2 linked regions of the Methylomonas sp. 11b genome follow. The protein of the gene in region 2 interacts with the protein of the main gene of each other region in a pairwise test. Links are inferred from orthologs where the notes say so. Each region holds a gene or a part of one and is shown on either strand. Other genes may lie near its edges.

What was found. Proteins that work in one complex are often made in the same cells at the same time.
Region 1: the proteins of typA (region 2) and rlmKL interact in binary tests that used the Escherichia coli proteins (3 or more experiments, as listed by UniProt). The link is inferred for Methylomonas sp. 11b from one-to-one orthologs.

The regions. Positions count from the first base shown.
Region 1 is NZ_KI911557.1:2,726,738-2,729,675, reverse strand. It holds rlmKL (bifunctional 23S rRNA (guanine(2069)-N(7))-methyltransferase RlmK/23S rRNA (guanine(2445)-N(2))-methyltransferase RlmL), read right to left. Parts: upstream 2,599-2,938; coding sequence 403-2,598; downstream 1-402. Other genes in the region: METH11B_RS0113165 (acylphosphatase), read right to left, coding at 134-406. UniProt on the Escherichia coli protein: Specifically methylates the guanine in position 2445 (m2G2445) and the guanine in position 2069 (m7G2069) of 23S rRNA. Methylation occurs before assembly of 23S rRNA into 50S subunits.
Region 2 is NZ_KI911557.1:3,003,772-3,011,752, forward strand. The notes cover bases 2,829-5,775. They hold typA (translational GTPase TypA), read left to right. Parts: upstream 2,829-3,371; coding sequence 3,372-5,180; downstream 5,181-5,775. Other genes in these bases: METH11B_RS0114435 (class I SAM-dependent methyltransferase), read left to right, coding at 2,829-2,859; METH11B_RS0114440 (rhodanese-like domain-containing protein), read left to right, coding at 2,872-3,264; METH11B_RS0114450 (sulfite exporter TauE/SafE family protein), read right to left, coding at 5,249-5,775. Outside these bases: Sec-independent protein translocase protein TatB, read right to left, coding at 1-295; tatA (twin-arginine translocase TatA/TatE family subunit), read right to left, coding at 304-519; METH11B_RS0114420 (phosphoribosyl-ATP diphosphatase), read right to left, coding at 543-863; METH11B_RS0114430 (LysR family transcriptional regulator), read left to right, coding at 1,391-2,293; more of METH11B_RS0114435, read left to right, coding at 2,290-2,828; more of METH11B_RS0114450, read right to left, coding at 5,776-6,061; METH11B_RS29170 (hypothetical protein), read left to right, coding at 6,343-6,627; METH11B_RS0114465 (hypothetical protein), read left to right, coding at 7,116-7,571. UniProt on the Escherichia coli protein: A 50S ribosomal subunit assembly protein with GTPase and nucleotide-independent chaperone activity, required for 50S subunit assembly at low temperatures, may also play a role in translation.

The sequences.
Region 1 (2,938 bases), 280 kb from region 2 along the record:
TAATCCGATTTGGGGGGGAAGGTGCTTAGAAGTTGTTTGCATAGATAAGTAGCAGGTAACCGGTTGCCAGGTTAAAGATTGAGACGTAGCTATTAAGTTGAGCGAATCAAAATGTCGCCTGACATTAGAGCACCTACCTAACCTCAAACACCTCAAAATGCTCGCCTGCATCATAAGTGTTAGCAATTACCTCTGAAACCTTAGCCAATATCGGCCCTTTATGGCACCAAGCCACTAGTTTTTGTAGTTCCTCCGCATGGCCGCTGGCGACGATTTCGACACTGCCGTCGGCCAGGTTTCTGACAAAACCTTTTATATTCAACTTCACGGCCTGTTTTTGGGTGTAGGCACGAAAATACACGCCTTGAACTCGGCCCTTGACGATGATATGCAAACACTCGCTCATCGAGTAATCCTCCAGCAATAATGAATTTTTTGATCGCGGGCGAAATCCTCCGGAATCGTTTTCGCGCTGATGTCTGTTATCTGCAAATCCGCCAAGGCTTGCCTGTCCAGTTTGAAGCGGCGGAAATTAGTCGAAAAATACAGCACGCCGCCCGGCGCAAGCAGGGCAACGGCACTGCGCAGCAAATGCAGATGATCGTTCTGAATATCAAAGGCTTCGTCCATTTTCTTGGAATTGGAAAAGGTCGGCGGATCGAGAAAGATCAGATCAAATTGCAGTTTGTCTTTGGCGCCGGCCTGTTCCGCCAGCCATTCCACACAATTGGCGCGCAGCAGCTTGTGATCGCCTTGAATGCCGTTCAAATCAAAATTGCGCTTGGCCCAGTCCAGATAGGTGTTGGACATATCCACCGTGACGCTGGAGGCCGCGCCGCCCACCGCCGCATGCACGCTGGCGCTGCCGGTGTAAGCAAACAGATTCAGGAAGCGCTTGCCTTTGGCTTGTTGTTGTATCAATAAACGGATCGGCCGATGATCCAGAAACAAACCGGTATCCAGATAATCTTCAAAATTCACCCAAAACTTGCAACCGCCTTCCTCGACCACATGAAAGCGGCCGGATTCGCCTTGTTTCTCGTATTGATCGGTGCTTTTCTGCTTGCGGCGGATTTTTAAAAACACCTGCTCTTTGGGTATTTCCAATACTTTGGGGATTTCCACCATCGCCCCAGCCAGGCGTTGATTGGCCTTGGCCGGATCGATGGTTTTCGGCGATTCGTATTCCTGCACATTGACCCAAGTTTTCTCGCTTTGATAAACGTCCACCGCCACCGCATATTCCGGCAAATCCGCATCGTACAGCCGGTAGCAACTGACCTGATTTTGTTTGGCCCATTTGCCGATTTTTTTCAGATTCTTACGCAAGCGGTTGGCGAACATCTCCGCCTGATTGTCGGGTTGCTCAGTCTCCGTACGCCGGCTGATTTGCTCGATGCGTTCTTGCTGGGATTTGGCTTTGGGTTCGAAGAAGGTCTGTTCTTCGATATTAAAACGCAGCAATTTGCACTCCAGCGCGCCGTTGAACAAGGTAATCGGCTTTTGCGAACGTACGCCCAAGCGAAAACCCAATTCCGGATTGCTGATGATCATCGCCACCTGCCAGCCTACAAAGCGCTGTTTCAGCACCTCTCCAAAGCGCCGATACAACTCGGAGGTTTCCGCCTCGTCGCCCAGCCGTTCGCCGTAGGGCGGGTTGCAGGCGATCAAGCCTTTGGGCCAACTTTCCGCCGTTGTTGCATCGCCGATGTCGCGCCGTTCGATATGAATCTTGCCTGCCAAGCCGGCATTTTCCACGTGCTGCAAGGCGGCTACCACGGTGCGCCGGTCCTGATCGAAACCGACTATAACAGGCATTTTGCTCAAGCCAACATCCCGGCGTTGCTTGGCTTCGTCCAGCAGGCTTTGCCAAAGCGCGCCATCGTGTTTTTTCCAGCCCAGAAAGCCGAAATAATCGCGTTGTAAACCCGGCGCATAATCGGCGGCAATCATCGCGCCTTCTAACAACATGGTGCCGGAGCCGCACATCGGATCGAGCAGCGAACCGCCTTGCTCGGCAATTGTCGGCCAGCCGGCGCGCAGCAAGATCGCCGCTGCCAGGTTTTCCTTGATCGGCGCGGCAATGTTGACGTCACGGTAACCGCGTCTGTGCAAACTCTCGCCGGATAAGTCCAGACTGAGTTGCGCAGTTTCGTTATGTAGATAAACATTCACGCGAATACTGGGCCGGTCGGTGTCGATATTGGGCCGTTTATTAAACTTGGCGCGCATCTGATCGACGATGGCGTCCTTGACTTTCAAGGCACCGAAATGGGTGTTATTGATGGCTGGGTTGTTCTTGCTGCTGAATGATACCGCCAAGCTGTCGTCGGGCTTGATATGCTCGAACCAGTTGATTTTTTTGACGCCATCGTACAAATCTTGCTGCGACTTGACCTCGAAACTGCTCAAGGGCAGAAACACCCGGTTAGCCGTACGCGACCACAAACAAACCCGGTAAGCCAGCGCCAGATCGCCATCGAAGGAAACGCCGGCCATTTTTTCGCGGACGTTCAGTCCGCCCAGGGCTTTGATTTCGTTGGCAAGAATACCTTCCATTGCTTTGGGCGTGGTGGCGAACAATTGGTATTGGGTCATGGTCTACGGGCTGGGTACGGAATGGCTGGCTAGGATACTAAAATGTGTTGCTACTGCGGCGGATATTTTTATAGCAAAACTGCAAACAACGGCGCCATTCGACATCGTTCGCCCGGTCCGCCGAAGAATTTGCCGGTAACGACTCGGGTGGGGTAATAGCAAAATCAGTCTTGCGCCAATCGGGAGCGCTACGCACCACTCCGGCTCGAGGGTAGTTCTGAGTGTCGACCACCTTGGCGCCTGCGTTTTGCGCAACCAAGGCAGATAGCTAAACCAATCATTCGTTGTCGAAGCGTTTTACAATCGATTCGGCAAGCGCGCGCGTTGAAATGCTAAAGAT
Region 2 (7,981 bases):
CCTGATTGATTTCGGTCGCTGCCTGAGCATTGAAGTTAATATCGTCAAGGGCCGACTGAGTATCCTGCACCACTTTCTGCAATTCGCCGGCTATGGACTGTTGCTGGATTAACTGGCGCATCTCCTCGGCGTGCAATTCCTGTTTAATTTCCGCCTTAGCAGTCGCCAGCACAGTACGGGCTTTTCCTACCCAAAACCCAGCCAAGCGGGCCGCTTTCGGCAATTTTTCCGGGCCTAGCACCAATAGCGCCACCAACCCAACCATCAACAATTCTGAAAAGCCGACATCGAACATATCGCAGACTAAACTCGGTCTTTTTCTTTATTAGTCACTTCGCCTTCCAAAGGCTCTTCTTCCTTGCTTGCAATCGCCTTATCTTCGCTACCTTCCTTAACAGCCGAACGGAATCCCCTAATCGCCTCGCCGAGATCGGCGCCGATATTCTTCAGACGCTTGGTGCCAAACACCAAGATCACGATAACTAACACTACTAATAAATGAGGGATGCTTAAACCCATTGTTCACTCCTTAATTTTAACCATCAGGAAAGATCGCGCTGCGCTTTTTCCTGTAAACCGGACAATCCGAAGCGCCTTTGCAACTCATTGATCACATGTTCCGGCCCGAGTTCCTGATGCGCCAACATCACCATGCAGTGAAACCAAAGATCGGCGGTTTCATACACTATTTTATCCTTATCGCCGTCTTTGGCGGCAATCACCGTTTCGGTGGCTTCCTCGCCTATTTTTTTCAAAATATGATCCAATCCCTTGGCGTATAAACTGGCTACGTAGGACTGATCGGCAGTTTGCAGCTTACGCTGTTCAAGAACCTGGGCCAATTGCTGTAAAACTTCGCTCATTAGCTTTTGTTTAGATTGAAAATTGCAAAATCATAGCACGTTGCCGAAACAGCCAAAAAAAATCTATCGGCAAAAAAAAGCCTCCCTATGCTTGCGCAGAGGAAGGCAAAAAAACCAGCGGAGTGCTTAGAAGGAGGTTCCGCTCGTTATTACAACACCAGGAGGTAGTTACAAATTCTTGGATCGGCTATTCAGCAGCGCCTTAGTCGACATATTGCTAAATATGGAAGTGGCAGCGAATAACATTGTGGAGATGACGAACAAGCCGGAAATAAAGCTCCAAACACCGACAATAAAAAGAACGCCGATCAAGATGTCTTTTTTAAAGTCGTTCATTGTGCTCAAATTCTCTATTTTTAAATCTTGCGCTTGACAAGACTTCATGTGCTTGCTCTTCAGTTGCAGCGCACTATACAGGATAGAAAAAAGTTTACAATTAGGCTTTTACTAAATAAATTGTATACAATTTAGAAACAATAGAAATGTCAACGCTTTTTGGTGATTTTTTTTACTTTCCAGGAGATACCATGGACAAACTAACCAGCATGAATGTCTTTGTCCGCGTCGCCAAAGCCGGCAGCTTTGCCGGAGCCGCCAAAGATCTCGATATTTCCAGAGCCATGGCTACCAAACATATTATGCAACTGGAAAGCGAGCTGAACACGCGTTTATTCAATCGCACAACCCGCAGCTTAAGCCTGACGGAAGCCGGCGAGGCTTACCTGGAGCGTTGCCAGCAAGTTCTACTGGACGTAGCGGAGATGGAATCGGCGATCACTCACCTACAAACAGAGCCGCGCGGCACCCTAAAAATTCTGGCGCCGCCGGTCATCGGTGCCAGCCATATTTCGCCGGGCTTGACCGAATATCTAAAAAACTACCCCGACCTCTCCGTAGAGATGGTGCTGAAAGGCGGACAAGTCGATTTAATCGATGAGGGCGTCGATCTGGCTATTTATTTGGGACAACTCAACGACACTAGCCTGGTAGCCCGAAAGTTGGCCAGTTCCTCGCTGGTCGTTTGCGCGTCCCCGGAATATCTTAAAGCACACGGTACTCCGCAAGACCCGGAAGACCTGGAAGACCATAGCTGTCTGATCAATTGGGCGATCCCACCGCGGAACAAATGGCGTTTCAAGGGCATTCTTGGGGAGCGCACTGTCACCGTCACGGGCAGGATGCAGGCCAATATGGCCGATCCGATCCGCAACGCCGCGGTGAATGGCTTGGGCCTGATCATGTTGCCGCGCTATATCGTCGGCCGTGACATCGAGCAAGGCCGGCTGCAAGTAGTGATGGAGCAATACGGTATCGCACCGCTGGAAATTTATGCGGTGTACCCGCACCGCAAATATTTGTCGGCCAAAGTACGTTCGTTTTTAGAGTTTATTCAAGCCTGGCTACCGCATCGGATCGGCATGAACCCATGACCGATTTGCAAGACAAGTGGGATACCATTTACCGAAATGCCTGCTCTCCGCCACTCCCTGCCGAGGTGCTGAGCCAACACCAGTACTTGCTACCCAAGCAGGGTAAAGCGTTGGACTTGGCCTGCGGCCTGGGCGGCAACGCCGTCCTCCTAGCCGAGTCCGGCCTTGATGTGGACGCTTGGGATATTTCCTCCGTTGCTTTGCAAATATTGCAACAACAAGCTACCGAAAAAGGCCTGTCAATCACCACTCAGCAATGCCATATCAGCGCCGAAACGCTGGCGCAGCAGACTTACGATGTGATTGTCATCTGTCGTTTTCTTGACCGAACCCTGTGTAATGCGATAATGGCAGCCTTGAAACCGGGCGGCCTGCTGTTTTACCAAACATTTACCCGCAACAAACTAGACCAACAAGGCCCCAGCAATCCCGAGTATTTACTGGAAAACAACGAATTATTGCGGCTATTCAGCCCATTAAAAGTGGTTTTTTACCAAGAATACGCAAAACTCGGCGATGTGCGATTCGGCAATAGAAACGAAGCCTGTTTTATCGGGCAAAAATGAAGCGGTAAATTAATGATAGAAAATCTCGACCCCAAACAGTCCTGGGCTGTATTACAAACTAATCCGGCCGCGGTACTGATCGACGTCAGAACAGCCATCGAACACAGCTTTGTCGGCCATCCGCCGCAAGCGATTCATGTCGCTTGGAAAGAATTTCCGGGCATGCAGTTAAACACGGGTTTCGTAGACCAAGTGCGGCAGTACGCCCCGAATAACGCCACGCCGATTCTGCTGCTGTGCCGCAGCGGACAGCGCTCTGTAGACGCCGCCAAAGCCCTGGAAGCAGCGGGCTACGAGCATCTGATCAACATTCTGGAAGGCTTCGAAGGCCCGCTGGATGAAAACAAACACCGCGGCAATACTGGTGGCTGGCGTTTTCACGGCTTGCCTTGGCAACAAAGTTAATCCCTCAGCCAATCGGTCCGCGCCAGCGCGGAAACCAAAACTAAATCCCGCTGGGCGGCTTGTCCGTTCGGCCTATCTGTTCCTTAAAAATCATCTAGTAAATTATTGTGATAGAAAAACTTAGAAACATCGCGATCATCGCTCACGTCGACCACGGCAAAACCACCCTCGTCGATCAATTGTTGCAACAGTCCGGCACCTTCGACGCGCACACCAAAGTCGACGAACGGGTGATGGACTCCAACGCGCTGGAAAAAGAACGTGGCATCACCATCTTGGCAAAAAACACCGCGATCGACTGGAACGGCTATCACATCAACATCGTCGACACTCCGGGCCACGCCGACTTCGGTGGCGAAGTTGAACGGGTTTTATCGATGGTGGATTCGGTTTTATTGCTAGTGGATGCCGTTGACGGCCCGATGCCACAAACCCGCTTTGTGACAAAAAAAGCCTTTGCTTTGGGTTTAAAACCCATCGTCGTCATCAACAAAGTCGATCGCCCGGGCGCTCGTCCTGATTGGGTCGTCGATCAAACTTTTGATTTGTTCGATAACCTCGGCGCCACTGATGAGCAGCTGGATTTCCCGATTGTTTACGCCTCCGCGTTGAACGGTTTTGCCGGTTTGGAAGCCGACGTATCCGGCGGCGATATGACACCGCTGTTTCAAACTATTGTCGATAAAGTAGCCCCGCCGCCGGTCGAAGTGGACGCGCCCTTCCAAATGCAGGTCATCAGCCTGGATTACAACTCCTATGTCGGCGTTATCGGTATCGGTCGCATTCAACACGGCAAAGTCACGCGCAATATGCCGTTAACCATCGTGGACAACGAAGGAAAAAATCGTAGCGGTCGGATGTTGAAACTGTATGGTTTCCACGGCTTGGAACGCGTCGAAGTGGAAAGTGCGCAAGCGGGCGACATCATTGCTTTCTGCGGTATTGAAAACCTGAAAATCTCGGAAACCTTGTGCGACCCTAATAACGTAGTTGCCTTGCCGCCGCTATCCGTAGATGAGCCAACCGTGAGCATGACCTTCCAGGTTAATAACTCACCGTTTGCCGGCAGAGAAGGTAAATTCATTACCACCCGCCAAATTTATGATCGTTTACAAAAAGAATTGCAGCACAACGTGGCTCTGCGCGTTGAAACCACCGATGATCCAGACAAATTTAAAGTATCGGGTCGCGGCGAGTTGCATTTATCGGTCTTGATCGAAAACATGCGCCGCGAAGGCTTCGAGCTGGGCGTATCGCGTCCACAAGTTATCATTCGCGAAATTGATGGCGTTAAATCGGAACCGTTTGAAAACGTCACGATTGAAGTAGAAGAACAACATCAAGGCACCATCATGGAGAAATTGGGCGAGCGTAAAGGCGACCTGAAAGACATGGTGCCCGATGGCAAAGGCCGTATCCGCCTGGAATATGTCGTGCCTTCGCGCGGCTTATTGGGCTTCCAGACCGAATTCCTGACCGCAACCTCTGGATCGGGCTTGTTCTACCACGTCTTCGACCATTACGGCCCTGTGAAAGAAGGCGCGGTCGGCAGTCGCGTGCGTGGGGTGTTGATTTCCATGGCTAAAGGTAAAGCGGTCGATTACTCACTGTATCCGCTACAAGCTCGCGGCGAGTTGCTGGTGGTGAATGGTGATGAAATCTACGAAGGGCAATTAGTCGGCATCCATTCACGCAGCAGCGATTTAGTGGTTAACCCCACCAAACCCAAGCCTTTAACCAATATTCGTGCCGCCGGTACTGACGACAGCTTGACCTGCGCCAAAATTCAAAAAATGACGTTGGAACAAGCCTTGGAGTTTATCAGCGATGATGAGCTGGTTGAAGTGACACCAAAATCCATTCGTCTACGTAAAATCTTATTGACTGAAAACGAACGCAAACGCGCCCCGAAATAGTCAAACTAAAAAGCCGTTCTCGTCAGTAACGAGAACGGCTTTTTCAAACTAAACCATTCATTCCGGCTCTACTGCAATACAAACTTAACACCTATCACCAGCAGCAAGGTTGCCAGTACCGGACGCAGAAAATATTCCGGAATCTTGGCACTCAGATGACTGCCGATCCAGATTCCCGGCACCGACCCCAGCAACAAACTGATCAACAAATCCAGATCGAAATTCCCCAAACTCAAATGCCCCAAACCGGCCACTGCGGTCAAAGGAATCGCATGCGCCAAATCGGTACCGACAATTTTCAACGTGGTCATTCTGGGATACAGAAATAACAAAGCCACAGTTCCTAAAGCGCCGGCGCCAACCGAGGATAAAGTGACCAACACTCCAAGTACCGCACCGGTAAACACCGTCGCAACTTTTTCCCAGCGCGGCGAAAAACGGCCGCTATTTTCCTGGTTGCTATGCTCATCATCGATTGCCCCCGTCTTGGCGGCTTTACGCAACAGAATACTGCGAACCAGCAAAGCCAGAGCCGTCAGTAACAAGGCCACACCCAAAGTAAACGTAATCGCGCCGGTCACTTCCTTGCCGACCTCCATCAGATTTTTCAGCACATACAAAGTGATACCGGCGAACGGCAAACTACCCAGTGCCAACCAGCCGACGATTTTCCAGTCCACCGAACCATGCTTGCCGTGATGAACAAACACCCCGGCGGTTTTCGTAATCGACGCATACAGTAAATCCGTGCCTACCGCGACGGCCGGTTTAAAGCCAAACAAAAACACCAGAAGCGGCGTCATCAAAGAACCGCCGCCAACACCGGTAACACCGACCAGCATACCCACGACAAATCCGGATGCCGTATACATTAAATTCATAGACAATCACCTTAAACTTCATAATATTCGATAAGTGACCTCATTATGCCAGCCCAGTCACTCAGCTTATTAATGATTAAATTGCATATGTATATTTAATTTTTAGATATTTATCTGCCTGAGCGCAATTTACTCAACACCTAAATGACTGAGCTCGACGCCATCCTCTAGTAAACTGACTCTTATTCGCTAAAATCCAACTTTAGGAGGATTTATGGTTAGGCATGCAATAGTTTTAGTATTTGGCTGGTTTTTGTCAGGTACGGCCTTCGGTGATCAAGATGACTGGGTCTACACGCCTCGTCAACAGCCGCAGCAACGACAATACCGGCAGCAACCCGAACAGCGGCAATACAATCGCCGAGACAATTACAGCAATGACCATGACCAGTATCGTGATCGTGATCGTGATCGTGATCGTGATCGTGATCGTGATTATCAAGACTATCAAAGAAATCAAGGCAACCAAGATTTTCAGGGCTATCGAGGTGGTTATCGGGGCTATATTCCTCAGCCTCCGACCGGCTATCAGGCTCCAGCCGATTATTATGGATTACCGCCAGTAAGGGGGTTCGTCTACCCACCGCAACCGCAGCAAATGCCGGGGTTCGAGAATCACCCTCGCGGACGCTGGTAGCTGTAAAACTAATTGATCCTTAGCATGAAAAATGGCATCAGGCTTTCGACATTTTTTCACTAAGATTTACCTTATGATTCTGAGCGTTTTTGTCGGGAATTCGATAAATTGTCGGATAGTTGGCAAGCGTTCCCGGAGATAGGCTTTTTGGCGGGCTTGGGGGTTGCCATGAAAGTGCCGACTTTCTGTTTACAAGGACACGCTGAACACACTGGTCGCACTAGTGGATCGACAAGCTCACCACGAACGGAATCAATAACATATGGTTCGCCTTGAGCCTGGTGATGGACTTACTCAGAGCCGCGTTAAGTTTTAAAAACAAACAGTTATTTCCGAATTTTGGACCCGGCGGAAATTGGTCATGATTTTGCTTGGCGGTTAATGCCTGTGCAAATCAAATCGACTAAGGGGAATAAAATGTTTGAACACAAAAATCTTGACGGTACTTGGAACCGCGTTGTTTCAAAAAGCGATGCGTTTCTAAGCGGTGATATTCTGGAAACTCGGGATATGGTCGGCACCGAACCCGAGAAAATCGCCCGTATGCAATTTGCTGTGATCGGCCAGTACTTGGTCGAACGTTGCCTGCCTCCGGAAGCCTTGAGTGAAACTTGGGCGCAGGATGCCGGCAAACTGCCTTGGTGGGATTCGGTAAAAAACCCGCCGCATATGGGCATTATCGCCGACTTCAACAGCCACAACGGCGGTCTGCATCGTATTCCTTTCGACGCCAATCATAATGTCGTCGGCTTTGCCAGCGATGGCGAGGAAATCGTTCTCGGCAAAGGTGTGTACACAGTCACCCGCAAAAGCGATGGCAAAGAGTTAAGCGCTGCATCGCAGAGTGAGCTGCGTGCGTTGTATTTCGCGTAACCGGTGGATTGATCGGCATAGAACTGGGTTGAGCCAAGCAAAACCCAGTTTATTAACCCGGCCCACAAATATCGTCGCTCCCGCGCAAGCAGGAGCCCTGTTTTCACACTGGATTCCTGCTTACGCGGGAATGACGGTATCAGGGAATTTAAGGGCTTGGCTAATATAAAGTTTGGAATAACCATGATCGACCTTGAATTCTAATTCTGTCCTTAACTTCGAATAGTTGGTTTCCCTGAAACGCCCGCCACACTCAGGCGGAGACCCAGATTTTTGATTATCTCTCGGTCTCGGATGCTCCGTATCGATATGCAGTTTTCTCACTTCCCGCTCACCGGCATGATGTGTTTTAGGTAATAATCGGCACGTAGCTGAGAATGTTACGAGTTTTATCGCTGAATGTAGATTAT